Regions from separate parts of the Streptomyces violaceusniger Tu 4113 genome, predicted to be linked through region 2. Evidence: riboswitches for the same ligand, from Rfam matches in the RefSeq annotation. Region 2 holds a riboswitch; each other region holds the start of a gene.
What was found. Region 2 has a riboswitch for cyclic di-AMP ahead of STRVI_RS01570 (M23 family metallopeptidase). Riboswitches for the same ligand answer to the same signal wherever they lie in the genome.
Positions count from the first base shown of each region.

Region 1: linked by a shared signal. The riboswitch ahead of STRVI_RS09370 (M23 family metallopeptidase) and the one ahead of STRVI_RS01570 (M23 family metallopeptidase) in region 2 are both predicted to bind cyclic di-AMP.
Region 3: linked by a shared signal. The riboswitch ahead of STRVI_RS40050 (transglycosylase family protein) and the one ahead of STRVI_RS01570 (M23 family metallopeptidase) in region 2 are both predicted to bind cyclic di-AMP.
Region 4: linked by a shared signal. The riboswitch ahead of STRVI_RS40835 (NlpC/P60 family protein) and the one ahead of STRVI_RS01570 (M23 family metallopeptidase) in region 2 are both predicted to bind cyclic di-AMP.

Region 1 is NC_015957.1:2,125,412-2,131,199, forward strand. Features, by position in the region: gene STRVI_RS09360 (M16 family metallopeptidase) at 1-1,293, shown strand, start outside; gene STRVI_RS09365 (M16 family metallopeptidase) at 1,314-2,696, shown strand; cyclic di-AMP (ydaO/yuaA leader) riboswitch at 2,986-3,149, shown strand; gene STRVI_RS09370 (M23 family metallopeptidase) at 3,164-3,958, shown strand; gene STRVI_RS09375 (GntR family transcriptional regulator) at 4,206-4,961, shown strand; gene STRVI_RS09380 (HPr family phosphocarrier protein) at 5,155-5,436, opposite strand; gene STRVI_RS09385 (bifunctional acetate--CoA ligase family protein/GNAT family N-acetyltransferase) at 5,627-5,788, shown strand, end outside.
Region 2 is NC_015957.1:336,850-342,637, forward strand. Features, by position in the region: gene STRVI_RS01560 (DUF6227 family protein) at 2-772, shown strand; gene STRVI_RS01565 (PP2C family protein-serine/threonine phosphatase) at 1,231-2,637, shown strand; cyclic di-AMP (ydaO/yuaA leader) riboswitch at 2,920-3,054, shown strand; gene STRVI_RS01570 (M23 family metallopeptidase) at 3,066-4,256, shown strand; gene STRVI_RS01575 (aldo/keto reductase) at 4,414-5,358, shown strand; gene STRVI_RS53975 (hypothetical protein) at 5,454-5,753, opposite strand.
Region 3 is NC_015957.1:9,805,471-9,811,258, forward strand. Features, by position in the region: gene STRVI_RS40040 (FtsB family cell division protein) at 1-245, opposite strand, end outside; gene eno (phosphopyruvate hydratase) at 364-1,644, opposite strand; gene STRVI_RS40050 (transglycosylase family protein) at 1,927-2,640, opposite strand; cyclic di-AMP (ydaO/yuaA leader) riboswitch at 2,648-2,815, opposite strand; gene STRVI_RS40055 (transglycosylase family protein) at 3,071-4,087, opposite strand; gene STRVI_RS40060 (cytochrome P450 family protein) at 4,233-5,510, opposite strand.
Region 4 is NC_015957.1:9,985,486-9,991,273, reverse strand. Features, by position in the region: gene STRVI_RS40840 (L,D-transpeptidase) at 116-925, shown strand; gene STRVI_RS40835 (NlpC/P60 family protein) at 1,037-2,197, opposite strand; cyclic di-AMP (ydaO/yuaA leader) riboswitch at 2,205-2,375, opposite strand; gene pcrA (DNA helicase PcrA) at 2,549-5,023, shown strand; gene STRVI_RS40825 (M23 family metallopeptidase) at 5,104-5,788, opposite strand, start outside.

The DNA of each region.
Region 1 (5,788 bases), 1.8 Mb from region 2:
CTGCGCGTGGTGCTCTCCGAGGACCATCTGACCCCGGTCGCCGCGGTCTGTCTGTGGTACGACGTCGGCTCGCGCCATGAGGTCAAGGGGCGCACCGGCCTGGCTCACCTCTTCGAGCACCTGATGTTCCAGGGCTCGGCGCAGGTGACCGGCAACGGCCACTTCGAGCTGGTGCAGGGGGCCGGCGGCTCGCTCAACGGCACGACCAGCTTCGAGCGCACCAATTACTTCGAGACCATGCCCGCCCACCAGGTCGAGCTCGCCCTGTGGCTGGAGGCCGACCGGATGGGGTCCCTCCTGACCGCGCTGGACGAGGAGAGCCTGGAGAACCAGCGCGACGTCGTCAAGAACGAGCGCCGCCAGCGGTACGACAACGTCCCGTACGGCACCGCCTTCGAGAAGCTCGTCTCCATGGCGTACCCCGAGGGCCACCCGTACCACCACACCCCGATCGGCTCCATGGCCGACCTGGACGCGGCTTCCCTGGAGGACGCGCGGGAGTTCTTCCGCACCTACTACGCCCCGAACAACGCCGTGCTGTCGATCGTGGGCGACATCGACCCCGAGCAGACGCTCGCCTGGATCGAGAAGTACTTCGGCTCCATCCCCTCGCACGACGGCAAGCGGCCGCCCCGCGACGGCACGCTCCCGGAGGTGATCGGCGACCAGCTTCGCGAGGTCGTGGAGGAGGAGGTCCCGGCCCGCGCCCTGATGGCCGCCTACCGGCTGCCGCACGACGGCACCCGTGAGGCGGACGCCGCCGATCTGGCGCTGACCGTCCTCGGCGGCGGGGAGTCCTCCCGGCTCCACAACCGCCTGGTGCGCCGCGACCGCACCGCCGTGGCCGCCGGATTCGGCCTGCTGCGGCTGTCCGGCGCCCCCTCGCTGGGCTGGCTGGACGTGAAGACCTCCGGCGGTGTCGAGGTGCCGGCCATCGAGACCGCCGTCGACGAGGAGCTGGCCCGCTTCGCCGAGGAGGGGCCGACCCCGCAGGAGATGGAGCGGGCGCAGGCGCAGATCGAGCGCGAGTGGCTGGACCGGCTGGCCACGGTCGGCGGCCGGGCCGACGAGCTCTGCCGGTACGCCGTGCTCTTCGGCGACCCGCAGTTGGCGCTGACCGCCGTGGAGCGGGTGCTCGACATCACCGCCGAGGAGGTGCGGGCCGTGGCCGCGGCGCGGCTGCGCCCCGACAACCGCGCCGTGCTGGTCTACGAGCCCGTCCAGGGCGCCGAGGACGCAGCCGACACCGCCGAAGCCGCCGAGACCGACGCAGAAGGGGAGGCGGCCCAGTGAGCGACGCCGTCACCGCGACCATGACCTTCCACCCGCAGCCCAAGGGCGGCGCGCCCAAGCTGTGGGCGTTCCCGGCCCCCGAGCGCGGTGAGCTGCCCAACGGCCTTACGGTGCTGCGCTGCCACCGCCCCGGCCAGCAGGTCGTCGCCGTCGAGATCAATCTGGAGGCGCCGCTGGACGCCGAGCCGGCCGGGATCGAAGGCGTCGCCACGATCATGGCGCGCGCCCTGTCGGAGGGCACCGACAAGCACGACGCCGAGGAGTTCGCCGCCGAGCTCGAGCGCTGCGGCGCCACGCTGGACGCGCATGCCGACCACCCCGGCCTCCGCGTCTCCCTGGAGGTCCCGGTCTCCCGGCTGCCCAAGGCGCTCGGGCTGCTGGCCGACGCCCTGCGTGCCCCCGCCTTCCCGGACGGCGAGGTCGAGCGGCTGGTGCGCAACCGGCTGGACGAGATCCCCCATGAGCTGGCCAACCCGGCCCGCCGCGCCTCGATGGCCCTCTCCGCGGCCCTCTTCCCGGCCGAGTCGCGGATGTCCCGGCCGCGCCAGGGCACCCAGGAGACCATCGAGGGCATCGACGCCGCGGCCGTGCGGGCCTTCTACGAGGCGCATGTCCGCCCCTCCACCGCCACCGCCGTCATCGTGGGCGACCTCACCGGGGTCGACCTCGACGGGGCCCTCGCCGACACCCTGGGCGCCTGGACGGGCGGGGCGGGCGCGCCGCGCACGGTTCCCCCGATCGTCGCGGACGACCTCGGCCGTGTGGTGATCGTCGACCGGCCGGGTGCGGTGCAGACCCAGTTGCTCATCGGGCGCGTCGGCGCCGACCGCCACGACCGGATCTGGCCCGCGCAGGTGCTCGGCACGTACTGCCTCGGCGGCACCCTCACCTCCCGCCTCGACCGTGTGCTGCGCGAGGAGAAGGGCTACACCTACGGGGTGCGCGCCTTCGGCCAGGTGCTGCGCTCCGCGCCCCCGGCGCCCTCGGGCGGCTCCGCGGGCGCCGCGATGCTCGCGATCAGCGGCTCGGTGGCCACCGAGGTCACCGGGCCCGCGCTGGAGGACCTCTGGAAGGTGCTGCGCACGCTGAAGGAGGAGGGGCTCACCGACGAGGAGCGCGATGTCGCGGTGCAGAACCTGGTGGGCGTCGCCCCGCTGAAGTACGAGACGGCGGCGTCCGTCGCGGGCACTCTCGCCGACCAGGTCGAGCAGCACCTTCCGGACGATTTCCAGGCGCAGTTGTACGCCCGCCTCGCGGAGACCGGCACGGTGGAGGCGACCGCCGCGGTGGTGTCCGCCTTCCCGGCGGACCGGCTGGTCACGGTGCTGGTCGGGGACGCCTCGGCGATCGAGGAGCCGGTCCGGGCGCTGGGCATCGGCGAGGTGAGCGTCATCTCGGGCTGAGCCGCCCGGAGTTGGCCGGATCCGGACCAAGAACCGGTGATCCGGCCGGCTCACTGACGATCCGGGTCCGCTGACGATCCGGCAGCCGGTCCGCTCAACGAGCTCACAGCGGAAGGACCCTGGCCCCATAAGGGTGCCGGGGTCCTTCCTTCATGCCCGATTTGCGGGAGTGACAGCTTGTTTGGTTTGTGGGGAGAGCAACAAAAAACCGGAACCGTTTGGTGATCGAAAGCGGGCCCGTTTAGCGTCAGTCCGGCTGTTCGCCAGCAACCCGCCGCACCCGCGGCACGGACAGTCATCGCCGAGTCCCCGTACGGCGCGAGCCAGGGGAGCCGGGGACCCACACGTCCCCAGGGGTGAATCGGGCGCCTTCCCCGGCCGGGGGAGGAGTCCGTAGGAGACCTTCCTGCTCCGAACCCGTCAGCTAACCCGGTAGGCGAGAAGGAAGGAAAGGAGTGCGCCTCAGCATGGCGTCCACCCGCACTGCCACCGGGAAACACCGCCGCACCACCAAGGTCAACGTCCGCACCGGCGCGAACGTCGTGGGCATCACCACCGTCGCCTCGGGCGTCGTCGCCGGGATCACCGGACAGGCGTTCGCGGCCGACACGGGCCCCAGCCCCCAGCAGGCCGGTCTGACCCAGGCGATCGTGATCGGCGACGGGATCGCGGACCAGATCGAGGCCCAGGCGCAGTCCCAGGAGACCGCCGCCGAGCAGGCCGCCGCCAAGGCCAAGGCGGAGGCGATCGCCCGCCAGGAGGCCGCCAGAAAGGCGGAGGCCACGGCGAAGAGGGCCAAAGCCGAGCGCGAGGCCAAGGAGCGCGCGGCGCGCGAGGCCGAGCGCAAGCGCCTCAACACCTTCGAGACGCCGATCACCGGCTCCTACGTCTCCACCGGCTACCAGGCGGCCAGCGGACTGTGGTCCTCCGGCAGCCACACCGGCATCGACTTCCACGCCTCCTCCGGCACCTCCGTGCACTCCGTGGGCATGGGCGAGATCGTCGAGGCGGGCTGGGGCGGCTCCTACGGCAACAACGTCGTCATCAAGATGAACGACGGCACCTACACCCAGTACGGCCACCTGTCGTCCATCAGCGTCTCGGTCGGCCAGAAGGTCACCCCCGGCCAGCAGATCGGCCTGTCGGGCGCCACCGGCAACGTCACCGGACCGCATCTGCACTTCGAGGCCCGCACCAGCCCGGACTACGGCTCGGACATCGACCCCCTGGCGTATCTGCGCTCGCACGGCGTCAACGTCTGACCTCGCGGACTCCGCGGACGTCCGACCCCGCGAGACGCCGCGCACGCCGCGGTCCCGCGAGAATCCGAGAAGGCCCCGTCCACCGGACGGGGCCTTCGGCGTGCCGCCGCCCGCTGACCAAAAAATATCCATGAAATGCACTCCGCCATCGGAAATGACGTCCGATTGGAATAGAGTCGTTCAACGCGCGTTCCATGGATGCGTTTCGCGGGCGTTAAGGCGGAGGTTCGACAATGTGGGACCGGAAATGAGCGGGGATACGACCGCGGTCCAGGGCGGTCGCCGGATTTCGGCGCATGCGGTGTGCACGGCGATTCGCGACGACATCGTCTCCGGCACATATCAGCCCGGCAGCAGGCTCACCGAGGAACTTCTCGCCCGGCGCTACGGTGTCTCGCGGGTGCCGGTCCGCGAGGCCCTGCGCACCCTGGAGTCCGAGGGCTTCGTGACGACCCGGCGGCATGCGGGGGCCTGCGTCGCCCAGCCCTCCGAGCGCGAGGCGGCCGATCTGCTGGACATCCGGGCGCTGCTGGAGCCGTTGGGCGCCGCACGGGCCGCACAGCGCCGTACCGAGGCCCATCTGAAGGTGTTGCGCGGGCTGGTCCGGCTCGGCCGGGAGCGGGCCCAGCACGGCCGTCTCGGCGAGCTGCCGCCGCTGGGCGACTGGTTCCACGAGACGCTCGCCCAGGCGTCCGGCAGCCCGAGCCTGGCCGCCATGCTCGTCCAACTGCGCCGCAAGACCGCGTGGGTGTACGCGCCCGCTCCCGCGCCGCAGCCCGTACCGCCCGGGAGCGCCCGGCGCCCCGACCCGGCCGCGCGGGCCGTGGAGTCCTGGGCGGAGCACGGTGCGCTGGTGAACGCGGTGGCGCGCGGCGACGCCGACCGGGCGCGGGCGCTCGCCGCGGCGCACACCGAGCGCGCGCTGGCGGAATACCGGCTGCGCCGCCCGATCCCGGTGAGGGCTTCGAAACATTCCGTAAACACGGCGAGCGGCCGGAATTAACAGCGATCCCGTATACAACTCTCGGGAATTCTCTGCGTGCTTTCGCGGCGCCCGGTTCTCGCTCTTCCGGATCGGGGTGGAAACGGAAAAACAGCGGGGCCGCGGTGGCCGTAATGGTCACCGCGGCCCCGCCGTGCCGAATCCTTGATTCACGCGGGAATCACACGGGAATCACAGGTGGATCAGAGGGGGATCAGACGGTCTCGGGAAGCTCCTCGAGGCCCTCCGCCACGAGCTTCGCCAGCCGGTCGAGCGCGACCTCGGCATCGTCCGTGTCGGAGGCGAGGACGACCTCCTCGCCGCCCTGGGCGCCGAGGCCCAGCACGGCCAGCATGGAGGCGGCGTTGACCGGGGTGCCGTCGCCCTTGGCGATCGTGATGGGGACGCCTGCGGCGGTGGCCGCCCGGACGAAGATCGACGCAGGGCGGGCGTGCAGGCCCTCGGCCCAGCCGATGGTGACGCGGCGCTCAGCCATGGTGTTGCCCTTCAGGTGTGACGGGTGCTGTTGTCTAGACCAAAATCATACGGTGTCCGGATTCACCCGGCCGATGTCCGAGTGGGCCCGGGCATGCCCGGACTGGCCCGATACGGACCTTCCCTCGACACTTGGGCCCGACGCAAGGGTGTCCACCATCCGGACCGGGCCGGCCCGTACCCTGGGCCCCATGCGGAGCCCGTCGGACCGTCACGCCTACCCGACCCACTGGGAAGCCGATGTGGTGCTCCGGGACGGCGGCACGGCACAGATCCGTCCCATCACCCCAGATGACGCCCAACGGCTGGTCAGCTTCTACGAGCGGGTCTCGGACGAGTCGAAGTACTACCGC
Region 2 (5,788 bases):
CATGGGGCACTCACGAGCGGACGGGACCCCGGCCGAGCTGATGGACGGGCTGCTGGCCCGTGCGCAGAACGGCTTCGAGATCGGCGAGGCGGTGCTGGACCAGGCGCGGAGCGCCCTGATGCACCAGTCCGAGCTGCGGTCCTGCCGACAGTGCAATGAGCGGTGCGGCCAGCTTGGCTACAGCACCTACCGGCATGTCTTCCTGCTCCCCGACGGCAGCAGCCTGCTGCTGTGGGAACTGGAGCACAACACCGGCGAGGGCGGTCGCCCGCTGTACGAGCTCTACGCGGACGAGGAAGCCCTGACGCTGGCCGAGCGCCGCGTCCATGATCGCCTCGGCGGCGCCCGCTGGGAGGAGCTCGACGGGTTACCGCTGTGGCTGCCGGACCAGTTGCTGCACACGGCCGAGCCCCTGGAGAGCTCCCGTGCGTATGTGGCCGACAATTCGGCCGACCATGCCCGTCGTGTCCTGCGCCGCGCGGAGAACCCCGACCGCCCGGGCGAGGAGACCGAGCGGCTGCTGACGACCGCGTTCGCCCATGACATCGCCCTCGCGCCCAAGCCCCGGCGCCGCTCCGGCGGCCCCGACGCGACCTGGTGCCGCTTCTATGAGCACGCCTTCCTGCTCGCGGGAGGGGACGAGGTCGTGCTGTGGGAGCTGGAGCACAATCTCACCCGGGACGGACGGCTGGTGTGCGAGGTGTACCTCGACGAGGTCTCGGCGGAGCTGGCGGCGGACCGTCACGCCCGCGCGCTCGGCGTCGACCTCTGACGCGTTGGTGCCGCTGACGCACTCGTCACCTCTGAAGCATCCGTAATCTCTGGCGTATCCGAACCTCTGATGCGCCCGTAGCCGCTGACGCTCTCGTGGCCTCTGACGGGCCCGCAGCGCGCCCGCCGCGTAACCTCTGACGCCCTCTGACGCCCTCGTGGCTCTGACGCGCCCACAGCCCCTGACGCGCCGGCACGTGCCCGCTACGTGTCCGCAGCGCCCCCTCGCGTGCCCGCGGTGCCCCCGTCGCGCGCCCGTCCTGTGCCCGCAGCGCACGCACGGGAGCCGGGCCCGCTCACGGCGTCCGTCCAGCACCCGCTTGGCCGACACCGATTCGCCTGGCAGCCCGTCAGCCGGAAGCCTGGTGACGAAGGTGACCAGGGTGGCGACGGCGACGCTGTGACGACGGCGACGCTGTGACGGCGACGGGACGCGGACCAGGGAAGCGAGAGAAGCCGGTGCGGGTGCGAGGGAGCAGGGCTCGTACGGGCGCCCGTACGGAGTGGCGTACGGCCTGGCCCCGGCTGAGCCGCCCGCACGCCCACCGCCGCCACACCCGTCTGCACACGCTCATCGACACCGGCGCCGCGGCCGGTGGCGCCTCCGCCGACGGGTTCACCGGGCCCACCGCGGGACCTGGCCCGGCCGAGGATGAGGGCAAGGGGCCGCCGGGCCGCCGGGTGGCCCGCTGGGTTCCCGTCATCCTCCTCCTCGGCGGCGTCAGCTTCGACCTGGCCACCCCGTCCGGCTACACCGCCTCGCCCTTCTTCGCCGCCGCCCCCTTGGCCGCCGCGGCGCTCTTACCGCTGCGCCAGACCCTCATCATGGCCGTCACCGCCGTCCTCACGACCTGCCTGCTGGCGGAGCTGCATGGTGTGAGGGACCCGACCCAGGCGGCCACCGAGATCGTCACGGTTGCCACCGTGACCGTGCTGGCGGTGGCGATCAACCGTGTCGTACGCCGCAGCTACCACCGGCTCGCCTCGGCGCGCGGTGTCGCGGAGGCGGCCCAGCGCGCCGTCCTGCCCGCGCCGCCCGCCCGTCTCGCCGGGCTGGAGATCGCCGCGCGGTATGTACCGGCGGAGAAGTACGCGGCGATCGGCGGTGACCTGTACGCGGTCCAGGACACCCCGCACGGCGTACGGCTCATCGTCGGGGACGTACGCGGCAAGGGGCTGCAGGCCGTGGAGGTCGTGGCGATCCTCCTCGGCTGTTTCCGGGAGGCGGCGGAGCAGGAGACGACCCTGGAGGCGCTCGTGGGCCGCCTGGAGCGGGCGCTGCGGCGTGAGGGCGCCCGGCGGGCCGACCTGGAGGTGTTCGAGGGGTTCACGACGGCGGTGGTGGCCGAAATTCCGCGCGGCGACTCCATCCTGCGGCTGATCAACCGCGGCCATCCGGCGCCGCTGCTCATCGCGGAGGACGGCGCGGTGCGCGCCCTGGAGCCGGAGGCGTCGGCGCTGCCGCTGGGGATGGGGGAGTTGGCCGGGTGGCCGGACCGCGTGATGGAGCTGGGGTTCGAGGAGGGGGAGACGCTGCTGCTGTTCACGGACGGGGTGACGGAGGCCCGGGACCGCGACGGCGAGTTCTACGACCCGGAGAAGCAGCTACGCGGCCGCCGCTTCGCCGATCCGCAGGAGCTGCTGGACGTGTTGGTGGCCGATGTCGAGCGCCATACGGGCGGCGAGACGTCGGACGACATGGCGCTGCTGGCGGTCCGCCGGACCCCGGCCCGCGGGATCGGACGAGGGAACGGGCAGGGCAATGGGGGCAATGGTCAGGGGGACGACAGGGGCAACGGGCTCGACGACGGTGGTGCGAACCGCGGCGGCCATACGAAGGACAGCGGAGCCCCACACCGTCCGTAGCCGACCGGGCCCTTACCGTGCGTAGTCGACCGAGCCCCCTCCGCATAACAATTGCTGCACGATCGGTCTGCACGCGTTTTTGCGAACCTTTGGCCAGTGCGTCGACTCGCCCCCATCTGTCCCCTCTTGAGCGCTAAGTTCATGCCAAAGGTGCGCGGATTCCTCAGAACAGCTTGGAATCACATCGTGCTCTCTATTAACGTTCGATAACGCAGCGCGGTCGTCACAACCGTCGCAAGGGCGGCACCGTGCGCCGTCGCCGAATCCCGTACGCACACCGGCAGTACCGCACCACCAGCAGCACCAAGGGAACCGGGGAACCAACACCTTGGGGTGAATCGGGTCGAACCTGACCCGTAGGAGACCTTCCTGCTCCGAACCCGTCAGCTAACCCGGTAGGCGAGAAGGAAGGAAAGGAGTGCGCCTCCGTGGCGTCCAACAGGTCTGCCCTGGACGAAGCCCCGTATCGCACACGGGGAGGCGGTTTGGGGACCGCCACCGCCTACGGCCCCGGCTTTGACGCCGGCGGCGGGATGAGCTCCGGGGACGGCCACTTCGCCCCCGACGATCGGTACCTGGACGCGGATGGGCACGCGTTCGAGGGCCCGGGTGCCGGATTCGAGACCGAGCCCTGGGAGGAGTGGAACCCCACCGAGGAGTCCATCGCTCCCGTACGCGGCCGGCACCGCGTGGCCAAGCAGCGCGGCGGGACCATGGCGCGCAGCGGCGCCGTCCTCGGGGTCGGCGTGATCGCGGCGGTCGGTGCGGGCGGTATGGCCAGCGCCAAGGACCGTCCCAAGCCGCCCATTTCCATGCCTGATCTCGGCCAGGTCGCCGATGAGGTCAAAGCCAGCCTGCCCGCCGCCAAGGACCTGCCCGGCATCGGCTCCTGGACGTCGGACGACAGCAGTGGCCCGCAGACGGCCGCCGCCCCCCTCTCCCAGGCCGGCCTGACCAGCGAGGACGAGCAGCGCGGCACCACCGACGCGGGCGAGGCGCTCCGCGCCCGCATCCTCCAGCAGGCCGAGAACCAGCAGAACTCGGCGGACGAGGACAGCCGCACCGCCGCGGCGAAGGCCGCCGCGGCGAAGGCGTCCGACCAGGCCGCGGAGGTGGCCGCCCAGCGGAAGGCCAAGGCCGAGGCGGAGAAGAAGGCCGCCGAGCAGCGGGCGAAGGAGGCGGCCGAGAAGAAGGCCGCGGCCGAGCGCCAGGCCAGGCTCGCCGCCGCGTACACCCTCCCCGTCGGCTCGTACACCCTGACGGCGAGCTTCGGCCAGGCGGGCGACATCTGGTCGGCCGATCACACCGGCCAGGACTTCGCCGCCCCGACCGGCACCCCGGCCAAGGCGGTGCACGGCGGCACCATCACCCAGGCGGGCTGGGCCGGTTCGTACGGCTACCGCATCGTGCTGACCCTCAGCGACGGCACCGAGATCTGGTACTGCCACCTGTCCTCGATGGTCGTCACCTCGGGCAAGGTGACGGCGGGCGACGTGATCGGCCGCGTCGGCGCCACCGGCAATGTCACCGGCCCGCACCTCCACCTCGAGGTCCGGCCGGGCGGCGGCTCGCCGATCGACCCGATGCCCTGGCTGCGCCAGCACGGGATGAATCCCTGATACTCCGGCGGCTCTGGCGCTCTCTCCCCCCTTGACGCCAGGGCCGCCGGTTTACGCCCCGACGGGGCCGCCCCTCAGGAACACCCCCTCAGGAACACCCCCCCCCGGAACAACCCCCTCAGGAACAACCCCGCCCAGCCGCCCGTTGTAAAAACGTATGGCTGACAACACACAGAAGATCGGCGATCTGTCCGTTTTCCCGTTCTCTCTCGGCGGGAACGTCTTCGGCTGGACCGCCGACGAGGCCGAGTCCTTCCGCGTACTCGACGCCTTCGTGGCGGCGGGCGGCAATTTCATCGACACCGCCGACGTCTACTCCGCGTGGGTGCCGGGCAACGAGGGCGGCGAGTCCGAGACCATCCTCGGCAACTGGTTCGCCTCCCGGGGCAACCGCTCCGACGTCGTCCTCGCCACCAAGGTGGGCGGCGGTTCCCCGGAGCCGCGCGGTCTGACCTCGTCCGCCATCAAATCGGGCGTCGAGGAATCCCTCCAGCGGCTGCGCACCGACTACATCGACCTCTACTACACCCACTACGACGATCCGTCGGTGCCGGTGGAGGAGATCATCAGCACCCTGGACGAGCTGGTCGGAGAGGGCAAGATCCGCGAGATCGCCGCGTCCAACGTCAGTGCGGAGCGCCTGGAGGCCCTGCTGACCTTCTCCACCCAGGAGAGCCTGGCCCGCTACGTCGCCCTCCAGCCGCACTACAACCTGGTCTCCCGCGACACCTTCGAGGGCGAGCTGGCCGACGTCGCCGCCCGCCACCACCTGGCGACCATCCCGTACTACTCCCTGGCGTCCGGCTTCCTGACCGGCAAGTACCGCCCGGGCACGGCGATCGACAGCCCCCGCTCCTCGGGCGCGGCCCAGCACCTGGAGACCGAGCGCGGCCAGAAGGTCCTCGCCGCTCTGGACGACGTCGCCGCCAACCACGCCACCGAGCCCACCACGGTCGCCCTCGCCTGGCTCCTCGCCCAGCCCACCGTCGCGGCCCCCCTCGCCAGCGCCCGCTCCGTCGACCAGCTCCCGCCCCTGCTGGCATCGGTCGACCTCAAGCTGACCCAGCCGGAACTGGACCTGCTGACCTCGGCGTCGGACTGAGCGCCGGCCGACCAAACAAAACCCCAACGAGGGCGGGCACCCCAAAGACCAACTCAGCCCGCCCTCGTCAGTCCTCCATATACGCCGACGAACCCCTACCGCCGATCGGCAAGAACCCAGGACGCGAGAGCAACCCCACCCGCGACAGCAAAGACGGACGGCCAGGCCCCGATCTTCTTCGCGAGCGGATGCGACCCGGCGAAGGCGGCCACATACGCCCTACTGAGCGCGGCCGCTGTCCCGTTCCCCGCCTTCTCCCGCCACCCCTGAGTGGCCACGACCCCGGCAGCAGCCAACGCGACCCCACCCAATGGCCGCTTCTTGGTCCACCGAGCCACCCCATACCCCCCAACCAACCCACCCGCCGCCACAACCCCCGCCGACACTCCAGCCATCCCACTACCTCCCACTCCAAGGGGCTCCTCACCCT
Region 3 (5,788 bases), 9.5 Mb from region 2:
TCCTCGCGGGCCCGCTGGGCCTCGCTCCGCTGCTCGGCGATGTCGGAGCGCTGGGAGATGTACTGCCGCATCGGGTAGGCGAGCGCCACCACCAGGGAGCAGACGACCAGCGCGAGCAGGGCCGCGCGGCCGGTCAGCCGGCCCCGGCGACGCTTGGTCCGCACCCGGTAGACCCGGGCGGCGGCGTGCTCGCCGAGTGCCTTGAGCCTGGTCGCGGTGGAGAACCGTTCGCGATCCGCCGGCACGTCGCCTCCCCGGAGATGACTTCGCTTGAGTGACGCGTAACGCCGTCCCCGGTCACGGTACGGGACCGCGGCCGGGGACGGGTGTCAGACGTGTCTGCTACTTGAGGTCGTACGCGGGTCAGCCCTTGAAGCGCGGGAAGGCCGAGCGGCCCGCGTACACCGCGGCGTCGTCGAGGATCTCCTCGATGCGCAGCAGCTGGTTGTACTTGGCCACCCGCTCGGAGCGGGCCGGGGCGCCGGTCTTGATCTGGCCGCAGTTGGTGGCGACGGCCAGGTCGGCGATGGTGACGTCCTCGGTCTCACCGGAGCGGTGCGACATCATGCACTTGTAGCCGCTGCGCTGGGCCAGCTCGACGGCGTCCAGGGTCTCGGTCAGCGAGCCGATCTGGTTGACCTTGACCAGCAGGGCGTTCGCGGTGTCGTTGTCGATACCGCGGGCGAGCCGCTCCGGGTTGGTGACGAAGAGGTCGTCGCCGACGAGCTGGACCTTGTCGCCGAGCTGCTCGGTGATGGTCTTCCAGCCGTCCCAGTCCTCCTCGTTCAGCGGGTCCTCGAGGGAGACCAGCGGGTACGCGGCGACCAGCTCGGCGTAGTACGAGGTCATCTCGGCGGCGGTGCGGGACTTGCCCTCGAACTCGTAGGACCCGTCCTTGTAGAACTCGGAGGCGGCGACGTCGAGCGCGAGCGCGATGTCCTGGCCGGGCTGGTAGCCGGCCTTCTTGATCGCCTCGAGGATCAGGTCGAGGGCCTCACGGTTGGAGCCGAGGTTCGGCGCGAAGCCGCCCTCGTCGCCGAGGCCGGTGGACAGGCCGCGCTCCTTCAGCACGGACTTCAGGGTGTGGTAGACCTCGGCGCCCCAGCGCACGGCCTCGGAGAAGGACTCCGCGCCCACGGGCGCGATCATGAACTCCTGGATGTCCACATTGGAGTCGGCGTGCGACCCGCCGTTGAGGATGTTCATCATCGGGACCGGCAGCAGATGGGCGTTCGGGCCGCCGAGGTAACGGAAGAGCGGGAGGTCGGACGCCTCGGAGGCGGCGTGCGCGACCGCGAGGGAGACGCCGAGGATGGCGTTGGCACCGAGCGAGGACTTGTCCGGGGTGGCGTCCAGGTCGAACATCGCCTGGTCGATCAGACGCTGCTCGGTGGCGTCGTAGCCGACCAGCTCGGGGCCGATCTGCTCGATGACGGCGAGGACGGCCTTCTCGACGCCCTTGCCGTGGTAGCGGTTCTTGTCGCCGTCACGGAGTTCGAGGGCCTCGAAGGCGCCGGTGGAGGCGCCGGACGGAACGGCGGCACGGCCGGTGCTGCCGTCGTCGAGGCCGACCTCGACCTCGACCGTGGGGTTGCCTCGCGAGTCGAGGATCTCGCGAGCTACGACGACGTCGATGGACGGCACGAGGTTCTCCTTCGTATGGGTCTGCGGTAGCAGCACGAGCCTAACGGGCCGGGAGGGCTGCACCCTGCGTTCGCCCGCCCCACGAGACAGAGGCGTGACACAAAAAGCCAGATTCCGAATCACATATCCGGATTTCTGGTGAATCGGGCAATGAGGGAGCCCCGGTGGGGCGCACCATAGGGGCGGCAGGCCCGACCGGGGCTCGTCTCAGGGGTTCTCGGACGGCGGCCTCGGAAGCCTCGGGAAGAGTGCTCAGGCCGCGGCCGCGGCTGCGACCGTGACTCAGCCGAGGTGCAGCTTCTGGCCCGGGTAGATCAGGTCGGCCTTCTCCACGATGTCGTCGTTCAGCTTGAAGAGCTTCTTCCAGCCGCCCTTGACGTGGTGCTCCTTGGCGATCTTGCCGAGGGTGTCGCCGGACTTGACCTTGTACTCGCCGTCACCCTTCTTGATCGGGCCACGGGGCTGCTCACGCGTGGCGCGCTCGGGCGCGGTGTGCGGCTGGGCCTTCGGCTGGGCAGGCTGGGCGGCCGGGGCCGACTTGGTGGAGGCCGACGGCTGGTCCTGCGAACCGGAGGGCGCGGAGGGGGCGGACGGCGCGGACGGCGCGGACGGCGCGGACGGGCTGCCGCCGGAGGTCAGACCCTTGCCGCAGACCGGCCAGGCGCCCTTGCCCTGGCTGCCGAGGACCTTCTCGGCTATCTGGATCTGCTGGCTCTTGCTGGCCTTGTCCGCGGTGGGCGCGTAGGCGGTGCCGCCGTACGCGGCCCAGGTGGAGCTCGAGAACTGCAGGCCGCCGTAGTAGCCGTTGCCGGTGTTGATCGACCAGTTGCCACCGGCCTCGCACTGCGCGACCTGGTCCCACTGGACGCCGCTGGCCGCGGAGGCGGAGGTCGCCCCGATGAGGGGCGCCGCCACGGCGGCACCGGCGAGACCGGTGAGCGCGGCGATACGGGTGGCCTTGGAGGGACGGCGGTGCTTCCCGTTGGACTTCAGCATCGTTGGTTCGTTTCCTCACCGACGCCTACGAGGTGAGCTGTCGGGTTCGGACGTGAGTTGCCCGGCCGGTCGCGATGATCGCTCCCGGCTTCACCCCTAGCCGACGAGCCCGTGTCCACAGGCCACTCGGCACCTACCTTGGGTCCCCCGCTCCTGCCTTCGGCGCTGACGCGTCGGTTTCCCCCCGACCGCCGGCAGGATTCGGCGTGACGATCGACGGTGCCCGCGGTGGCGAGCGGAAAGACGTTAAACACACCTCCCCAGAACGTTCAAACACCCCAATGGCAGCGAATGGGGCTGTAATTGATCTCACCCGGCCCACATCGGCGCAGGTAGGGCCGGGTGAGGAGAGATCGGACACGAGGTGCGCCCCGGAAATTGTGACGAGATGTATGTCTCACCGGAACCAGATCGGGCAATTCCCCCCGAATCACTGCTCCCTGATGGTGAGGTCAAGTCGCTGACCAGGGATGATCAGGTCGGGGTCGATTCCGATGAGGTCCTCGTTGCTCTCGTAGAGCCCTTCCCAACCTCGGGACACATTCCGGTCCTCGGCGATCCCTGACAGATTGTCACCGGGGCGAACAGTGTAATCGTCGCCCGTGGGGCCCTGGTCGCGGTCCACGGCGTCACGCGAGGCATGGCGCCCGGAGGGCTGCCCGTCCGCCGAATCGCCGTCCTCGGCCCGCCCCCCGGCGTCCGGGGAGCCGCGGTGGCGGCCGGAGGGCGAGGGGTCGGCGGAGGGATCCGCCGAGGACCCCTTCGAGCCGTCCGACGCCGAGTCGGCCGGGTCGTCCGAGCCGTCCGAGGTCGGGTCATCCGAGGCCGAGCCGTCCGACGTCGGGGTGTCCGATGCCGAGCCGTCCAGTCCGTCGGGGGACTCGGAGGTGTGGGGGGCCGCCGGCTTCTCGGCCGATCCGGACGAATCCGGCTTACCGGCGCCGTCGGACGTCCCCGAACGGTCCGACTCCGGGGAGGAGGAGCCGTCCCGCTCCCGGCCCCCCGTCTCGCCCCGGCCCGCCCCCGGGTCCCGGGTGGCCGTGCCACCGGGGTCCACATCGGGGGCGCCGGAGCCGTCGGTGAGCCCCGCACCCAGCGCACAGCTCGGCCAGGCGTCGGGGCCGCGGTCGCCGAGGATCGACTGGGCGACGGATATCTGCTGGGAGCGGCTGGCCAGGTCGGGGCGCGGGGCGTACTCCGTGCCGCCGTAGTCCTTCCACATGTCGAGGGTGAGCTGCAGTCCGCCGTAGAAGCCGTTGCCCTCGTCGGCGCTCCACATACCGCCGCTCTCGCACTCGGCGACCTGATCCCAGGTGGCGGTCTGGGCGGCCTGTGCGCCGGACGCCCCGAAGAGGGGCAGGGCGATGCTCGCTCCCGTGACCCCCGCCGCGACGATGATGGCCGGAGCCTGACGGGGGCGACGGTGTCGACCATTACCGGAACGCATGCGATTGCCCTCTCTATGGCGAACTCGGTTGCCGGTGAACATAGCGAGGGCACTCGATCATCACAAGCCGATGTATCCCAGGTCACGCCACGGTCACACGACTGATCATTCGTCACCAATGTCCGTAGTACGGGGCTTGGCAGCCTCAGCGGTCCGCGGAATCCCAGGTCACCGGGAGCGTGCGCAGCCCGCGCATGATGAGCCCGCCGCGCCACCGCAGATCCTCCGGTTCCGCCGCGAGCCGCAGTCCGGGCAGGCGCCGCAGCAGGGTGGCGATCGCGGTCTGCGCCTCCAGCCGGGCGAGCGGGGCGCCGAGGCAGTAGTGGATGCCGTGGCCGTAGCCGAGGTGCTGGTTGTCGCGGCGGGTGAGGTCGAGGACGTCGGGCTCAGCGAACCGCTCGGGGTCCCGGTCGGCCGCGGCGAGCACCACCAGCACCGGCTCCCCTTCGGCGATGCGCTGCCCCGCGAGGGTGAGCGGCTCGGTGGCGAACCGCCAGGTGGCGATCTCCACGGGCCCGTCGTAGCGCAGCAGCTCCTCGACCCCGGCGGCCAGCAGCCGCTCGTCCCCTTCTTCCAGGGCCCGCTGCATGACGGCGCGCTGCTCCGGATGGCGCAGAAGTGCGTAGACGCCGTTGCCGATGAGGTTGACTGTGGTCTCGAAGCCGGCGAACAAGAGGATGAAGGCCATGGCCGCGGCCTCGTTCTCGGTGAGGTGCTCACCGTGGTCGCTGGCCCGGATCAGCCCCGAGATCAGGTCCTCCCCGTCCTCTTCTTCCCTCCGCTCCACGAGCTCCAGGCGCTTGCGGTGGATCAGCTCGCCGAGATACGCGCGGATCCTCTTCACGGCGCGGGCCACGCCGCCGCGCGGGCCTCCGCCGTGCCGGATCATCGCGCCGGCCCAGTCCCGGAAGTCGTCCTGGTCCTCGCGCGGCACCCCGAGCAGATCGCAGATCGCATAAATAGGGAGAGGAAAGGCGAACTCATGGATCAGGTCCGCCTCTCCCCTTTCCTCGAAGGCGTCGATGAGCTGATCGGTGAGGGTCTGTACCCGAGGGGCGAACGCGGCCACCCGGCGCGGGGTGAACGCCTTGGAGACCAGCCGTCGCAGCCGGGTGTGATCGGGAGGGTCGATATTGAGCAGATGCGTCATCAGGTCGGCACGTTGTTCGCCGGGAATGCCCACCTTGCCCTTTGCGTGAGCCGCCGCGCTGTGCCGCTGGGGGTTCTTGGAGAGCCGGGGATCGGCCAGCGCCTTCCTGGCATCCGCGTAACGGGTCACCAGCCAGGCGTCGACACCGCTGGGCAGCGTGGTCCGGTGCACCGGGGCGTGCTCGCGCAGCCAGGCGTACGCAGGGTAGGGATCGGTGGCGAACTCCCAGGTGAAGAGGGTGGGAGCGGAGCTGTCACGAGGCTGTTCCGACACGCCCCGACGATACCCGCGACCAGTCGCCCCCTCCGGCCTGTCGGAAGTAACGGGCAACAGAGAAATAAGTGAATAAGCAGAACAAAGAGAATAAGAGAGCAATGACCGGGATGAATGTCCAGCGGAATTCCTCATTCATCTCCACACACCCTTCACCACCCATGCACAGCGCGGGTCGAATGCCCGGATATCTGATGGCTGCGACCGCCGTTCGGTGGTTGCCCGCGCCGCCCCGATACGAACCCCCGGGGCATGCCCTGACGTCGGTCAACGCGGTG
Region 4 (5,788 bases), 9.6 Mb from region 2:
ATCATCTGAGGTGATCCCGAGACAATTCCGACACCTTTTCGACACGAACCTGAGGCAACCGTTTGCACTCGCGAGCTGTCCTGGTAAAAAGGCGAGGCAGTCGAAAGGAGTGGCCATGGGGACAGTGGGGGCAGTCAGAAGCGGGCATGGTCGGCGTGGCCGGCGCGCGGGCCTCGTGCTGGGGCTGGCGGGGATGACGGTGCCGCTCGCGGTCGCCGTCGCCGGTCCGGCACAGGCTCAGGCACGGCCGGCCCAGGCACGGCCGGCCCAGGCACGGCCGCTGGGCAGGTCGGCCGGGTCGGTGACACCGGCGACCATGGCCGCGTCGTCGTGCACGACCAGCGTGGGGCCGTACCAGAGGCAGGCCGAGCGGTTCCTGGGCCGCCCGGTGGACGGGCGACAGTCGCGGGCGGACTGTCTCGCGATCCAGAAGTTTCAGGTCAACCACGGCATCAGCCCGACGATCGGCTACGCGGGCCCGATCACCTGGGGCGTGATGAGCCTGATCAACACCCAGAAGGCCGCCGGACACAACCCGAACGCGGCGAAGAAGTGCCCGACCAACAAGGGCCGCATCGCCTGCGTGGACCTCACCCGGCAGCTCAGCTGGGTCCAGGACGGCTCCCGGCTGGTCTACGGGCCGGTGCCGGTGCGGTCCGGGCGGAACGGCTTCGAGACCCGCACCGGGCTGAAGAAGATCTACTGGCGGAACATCGACCACTGGTCGACGCTCTACAAGGTCGCCATGCCCTACAGCCAGTTCTTCGACGGCGGTCAGGCGTTCCACTCGATCGCCGGGAGCGTATGGTCCCCGCCCGGCTCCCACGGCTGCGTCAACATGCGCACGGGCGAGGCCAAGAAGTACTGGAGCCTGCTGAAGAACGGCGACGACGTGTACGTCTACGGGCGCAAGCCCGGCACGTGAACGGCACATGAGCCGATGACGTGACGATGCCGCTGCCCGGGGCCCCGACCCCGGGCAGCGGCACGCCAGGGGCCCGCACGGCCCCCTCGCGTCCTACGCGACCCCCATGCCCTACGCGGGCCGCACGCTCCCGTAGATCGGCATCTCCGTGACCGGCGCCTTCTTCACCACATCGCCCGGCTTCGGCGCGTGGATCATCATCCCGTCGCCGATGTAGAGGCCGACATGGCTGATGTCGTCGAAGAAGAAGACCAGATCGCCCGGCTGGAGTTCGGACGTCGAGACGCGCGTACCGACCTTCACCTGGTCCCAGGTGGTGCGCGGCAGTGAGATCCCGGCCGTCTTCCAGGCCGCCTGCGTCAGCCCTGAGCAGTCGAAGGAGCTGGGACCGGTCGCGCCCCAGACATACGGCTTGCCGAGCTGCGACTTCGCGAAGGCGATGGCCTGGGCCGCCTTGGAGCTGTTGGCGGGGGTCGAGGGCGTCGTCGAACCGGCGCCGCTGTCCCCGTTCTGCTGCTCCTGCTGCTTCTTGCGCGAGGCCTCCTGCCGCTGCTTCTCGGCGAGCGCGGCCGCCTTACGGCGGGCCTCTTCCGCCTTCTTCTTCTCGATCGCCGCCAGTCGCGCCTTCTCCTTGGCGGTCAGATTCGCGAGCAGCCGCCGGGCCTCGGTCAGCTTGTCCTGGACGGTCTTCTTCTGGGTCTTGAGCTGCTTCTGGGACGTGGTCAGCGAGGCGAGGCTCTCGCTGGCCTTACCGCGCTCCTTGGCGGCGCTCGCCTGCTGCTTCTGGAAGTCGTCGACGGCCTGCTTCTGCCGACCGGTCAGCCGGTCGATCAGATGCGACTGGTCGAAGACGTCCTGCGGATCGTTGGAGAACAGCAGGGTCGCGGCGGAGCGGGCCATTCCGCCGTCGCGGTACTGGGCGGTGGCGTAGGCGCCGAGCGTGCGCCGCGCCTCGTTGAGCTTCTCGGTGCGCTGGGCGACGGAGTCCAGCAGCTTGTCGACCTTGTCCCGCTGCTGATCGGCGCGCTCCTTGGCGCCGTTGTAGCGCTGGGTGGCGCTCTCCGCCTGGTGGTAGAGGGTGTCGACCTTCTCCTTGACCTTGTCGATCGACTGGGTGGCCGGCTTGGGGTCGTCGCCCGGCGCGGCGTTGGCCGTCTGGGAGAGGAGGGTGACGGAGGCGAGGGCGGCCGTGGTGAACCCGACGGCCGTACGGCGGCCGTGACCGGTGAGCGGGGCCGGTATTCGGCTCCGCGGCTTGCGGTGCGACGCCAAGGGAGGCGCTCCTTCCGTGGACCGCCTACCGGGTTAGCTGTCGGGTTCGGGCGGTACGGAAGGTTGCCCTACGGCCGTGTTCGGGCGGCACTTGCGTGCCACGCCGCTTCGGGCCGATTCACCCCGGTGTTGCGTTGTCGGGTCCCCGGCTCCGGGCGCCTTACGGCGGTGCCGGACTCGGCGGAGGCCGCCCGTGCCGACGTGGTTCGCCGACGGATCTTCCGGGCCGCCTGACGCAGGACGGTAGCCAACGCGTGGGGCTCCTGTGAAGACTGGTGGCCGTTTTGCCCGAAACCGTTTCGTGATGTTCGGGCATCGGCTGTCAGTGGGGCGGCCTAGACTCGGGGAGCGATGAGCAGCCTCTTTGACGACAGCTTCCTGGCGGACCTCGGGCCTCCTTCGAACGAGGAGCCACCACCGCCGCCCGAGGACTCGGCGCACCCCGGCCCCGATGGTGCCGAGGCCGTGCCGCATCACCTCTTCAGCGGCGGCTTCGACGCGCCCGTGCCCCGGGAGGCGCACTACCGGGACGGCGCGCCGCGGCCCGTCGTGGACCCGTCCGCCCTGCTCGACGGGTTGAACGAGCAGCAGAGAGCCGCCGTGGAGCACACCGGCTCGCCGCTGCTGATCGTCGCGGGCGCCGGCTCCGGCAAGACCCGGGTGCTCACCCACCGCATCGCCTATCTGCTCGGCGCCCGCGGCACGCACCCCGGCCAGATCCTCGCCATCACCTTCACCAACAAGGCGGCGGGCGAGATGAAGGAGCGGGTGGAGGAGCTCGTCGGCCCGCGGGCGAACGCCATGTGGGTCTCCACCTTCCACAGCGCCTGCGTCCGCATCCTGCGCCGGGAGTCGAAGAAGCTCGGCTTCACCTCGTCGTTCTCGATCTACGACGCCGCCGACTCCAAGCGGCTGATGTCGCTGGTCTGCCGGGATCTGGATCTCGACCCCAAGCGGTTCCCGCCGAAGTCCTTCAGTGCCAAGGTCTCCAACCTGAAGAACGAGCTGATCGACGAGGAGACCTTCGCCGGACAGGCCACGGACGGTTTCGAGAAGACGCTGGCCGAGGCGTACGCGATGTACCAGGCGAGGCTGCGCGAGGCCAACGCACTGGACTTCGACGACATCATCATGACCACCGTCAATCTGCTCCAGGCGTTCCCGGACGTGGCCGAGCACTACCGCCGCCGCTTCCGGCACGTCCTGGTGGACGAGTACCAGGACACCAACCACGCGCAGTACACCCTCGTGCGCGAGCTGGTGGGCACGGACACCGAGGAGACCACGGCCGCCGAGCTGTGCGTGGTGGGCGACGCCGACCAGTCGATCTACGCCTTCCGGGGCGCCACGATCCGTAACATCCTCCAGTTCGAGGAGGACTACCCCACCGCGCGGACGATTCTCCTCGAGCAGAACTACCGCTCCACCCAGACCATCCTGAGCGCGGCCAACGCGGTCATCGAGCGCAATGAGAACCGCCGCCCGAAGAACCTGTGGACCGAGGCCGGCGCCGGGACCGAGATCACCGGCTATGTGGCCGACACCGAGCACGACGAGGCCCAGTTCGTCGCCGACGAGATCGACCGGCTCACGGACGCGGGCGACGCCAAGGCCGGTGACGTGGCGGTCTTCTACCGGACCAACGCCCAGTCCCGTGTCTTCGAAGAGATCTTCATCCGGGTCGGGCTGCCGTACAAGGTCGTCGGCGGTGTGCGCTTCTACGAGCGCAAGGAGGTCCGGGACGTCCTCGCGTATCTGCGGGTGCTGGCCAACCCCGAGGACTCCGTACCGCTCCGCCGGATTCTGAACGTGCCCAAGCGCGGCATCGGGGAGCGCGCGGAGGCCATGATCGACGCGCTGGCGCTGCGCGAGAAGATCACCTTCCCGCAGGCGCTGCGCCGGGTCGACGACGCGTACGGCATGGCGGCCCGCTCGGCCAACGCCGTCAAGCGGTTCAACACGCTCATGGAGGAGCTGCACACCATCGTGGAGTCCGGGGCGGGCCCGGCGACCGTCCTGGAGGCGGTGCTGGAGCGCACCGGCTATCTGGCCGAGCTCCAGGCGTCCACCGATCCGCAGGACGAGACCCGGATCGAGAACCTGCAGGAGCTCGCCGCCGTGGCCCTGGAGTTCGAGCAGGACCGCGGCGAGGAGAACCCCGGCACCCTCGCGGACTTCCTGGAGCAGGTCGCGCTCGTCGCCGACTCCGACCAGATCCCCGACGAGGACACCGATGGCTCCGGCGTGATCACACTGATGACGCTGCACACGGCGAAGGGCCTGGAGTTCCCGGTCGTCTTCCTCAGCGGCATGGAGGACGGCGTCTTCCCGCATATGCGGGCGCTCGGCCAGACCAAGGAGCTGGAGGAGGAGCGGCGGCTGGCCTATGTGGGGATCACCCGGGCCCGCGAGCGGCTCTATCTGACCCGCTCGACGATGCGCAGCGCATGGGGCCAGCCCGCGTACAACCCGCCGTCCCGCTTCCTGGAGGAGATCCCGGACCAGTATGTGCGGTGGCGGCGCACCGGGCCCGCCACCCCGTCGGCGTCCATGGGCGGCATCGCCTCGACCCCGCCGTCGGGGCTGTCGTCCGGTCTGTCGTCGTCGCGTTCGCGCGCCGGGGGCAGCGGGTTCGCGACCCGGCGGGCCACGGAGCGTCCGGTGGTCGCGCTGGCCATCGGTGACCGGGTCACCCATGACTCGTTCGGGCTCGGCACGGTGGTGGCGGTGAAGGGCAGCGGGGACAACGCGGAGGCGACGATCGACTTCGGCGAGGAGAAGCCGAAGCGGCTGCTGCTGCGGTACGCACCGGTGGAGAAGCTGTAGCCGCAGCGGCCCGAGCGCTGAGGCTGTAGCGCGCCGGTGGCGCGCTACAGCGAGCGGTCAGGGGCCGGGGCCCGGATCGGTCAGGTCGGGTCGAGGCCCTGGCCGCGCAGCCAGGGCAGCGGGTCGATGGCCGAGCCACCGCCGGGGTGGACCTCGAAGTGCAGATGCGGGCCGGTGGAGTTACCGGAGTTCCCGGAGTACGCGATGGTATCCCCGGCCTTGACGGTGCCGGAGCGGATCTTGGCGCTACTGAGGTGGCAGTACCAGGTCTCCGTGCCGTCCGGGCTGGTCAGGAGGACCATGTTGCCGTAGGCGTCGTTCCACTGCGTCGTCACGGTGCCGTCGGTGGCGGCCATCACGGGCGTGCCGTAGCTCACCGGGAAGTCGATGCCGGTGTGCACGGACATCCAGTTGATACCGGCCTGGCCGAACATGGCGCTCAGGCCGTGCTGGGCGACGGGCAGCGCGAACTTCGGGCGCAGCGCCTCCTTGCGCGCCGCCTCGGCGGCCTTGCGCTTCTTCTCGACGGCCTGACGCGCCTGGAGGTCGATCCGCTCCTGGGTGCGGCTGGCGCGGTCGCGGAAGTCGTCGGCGCCCTCCCGGACCCCGGCGAGCTGGGAGTCCAGCTTGCTGTTGGCCACGGAGGGCTTCACGGGGGCCGCCGCGGTGTCGGGGGCGGCCTGAGTGGTGGACTCGTCCTTCTTGTCGCTTCCCACGCCGCTGACGGAGGCGGCGGCCACAGCGGTGACGCCCAGGGCGCAGACG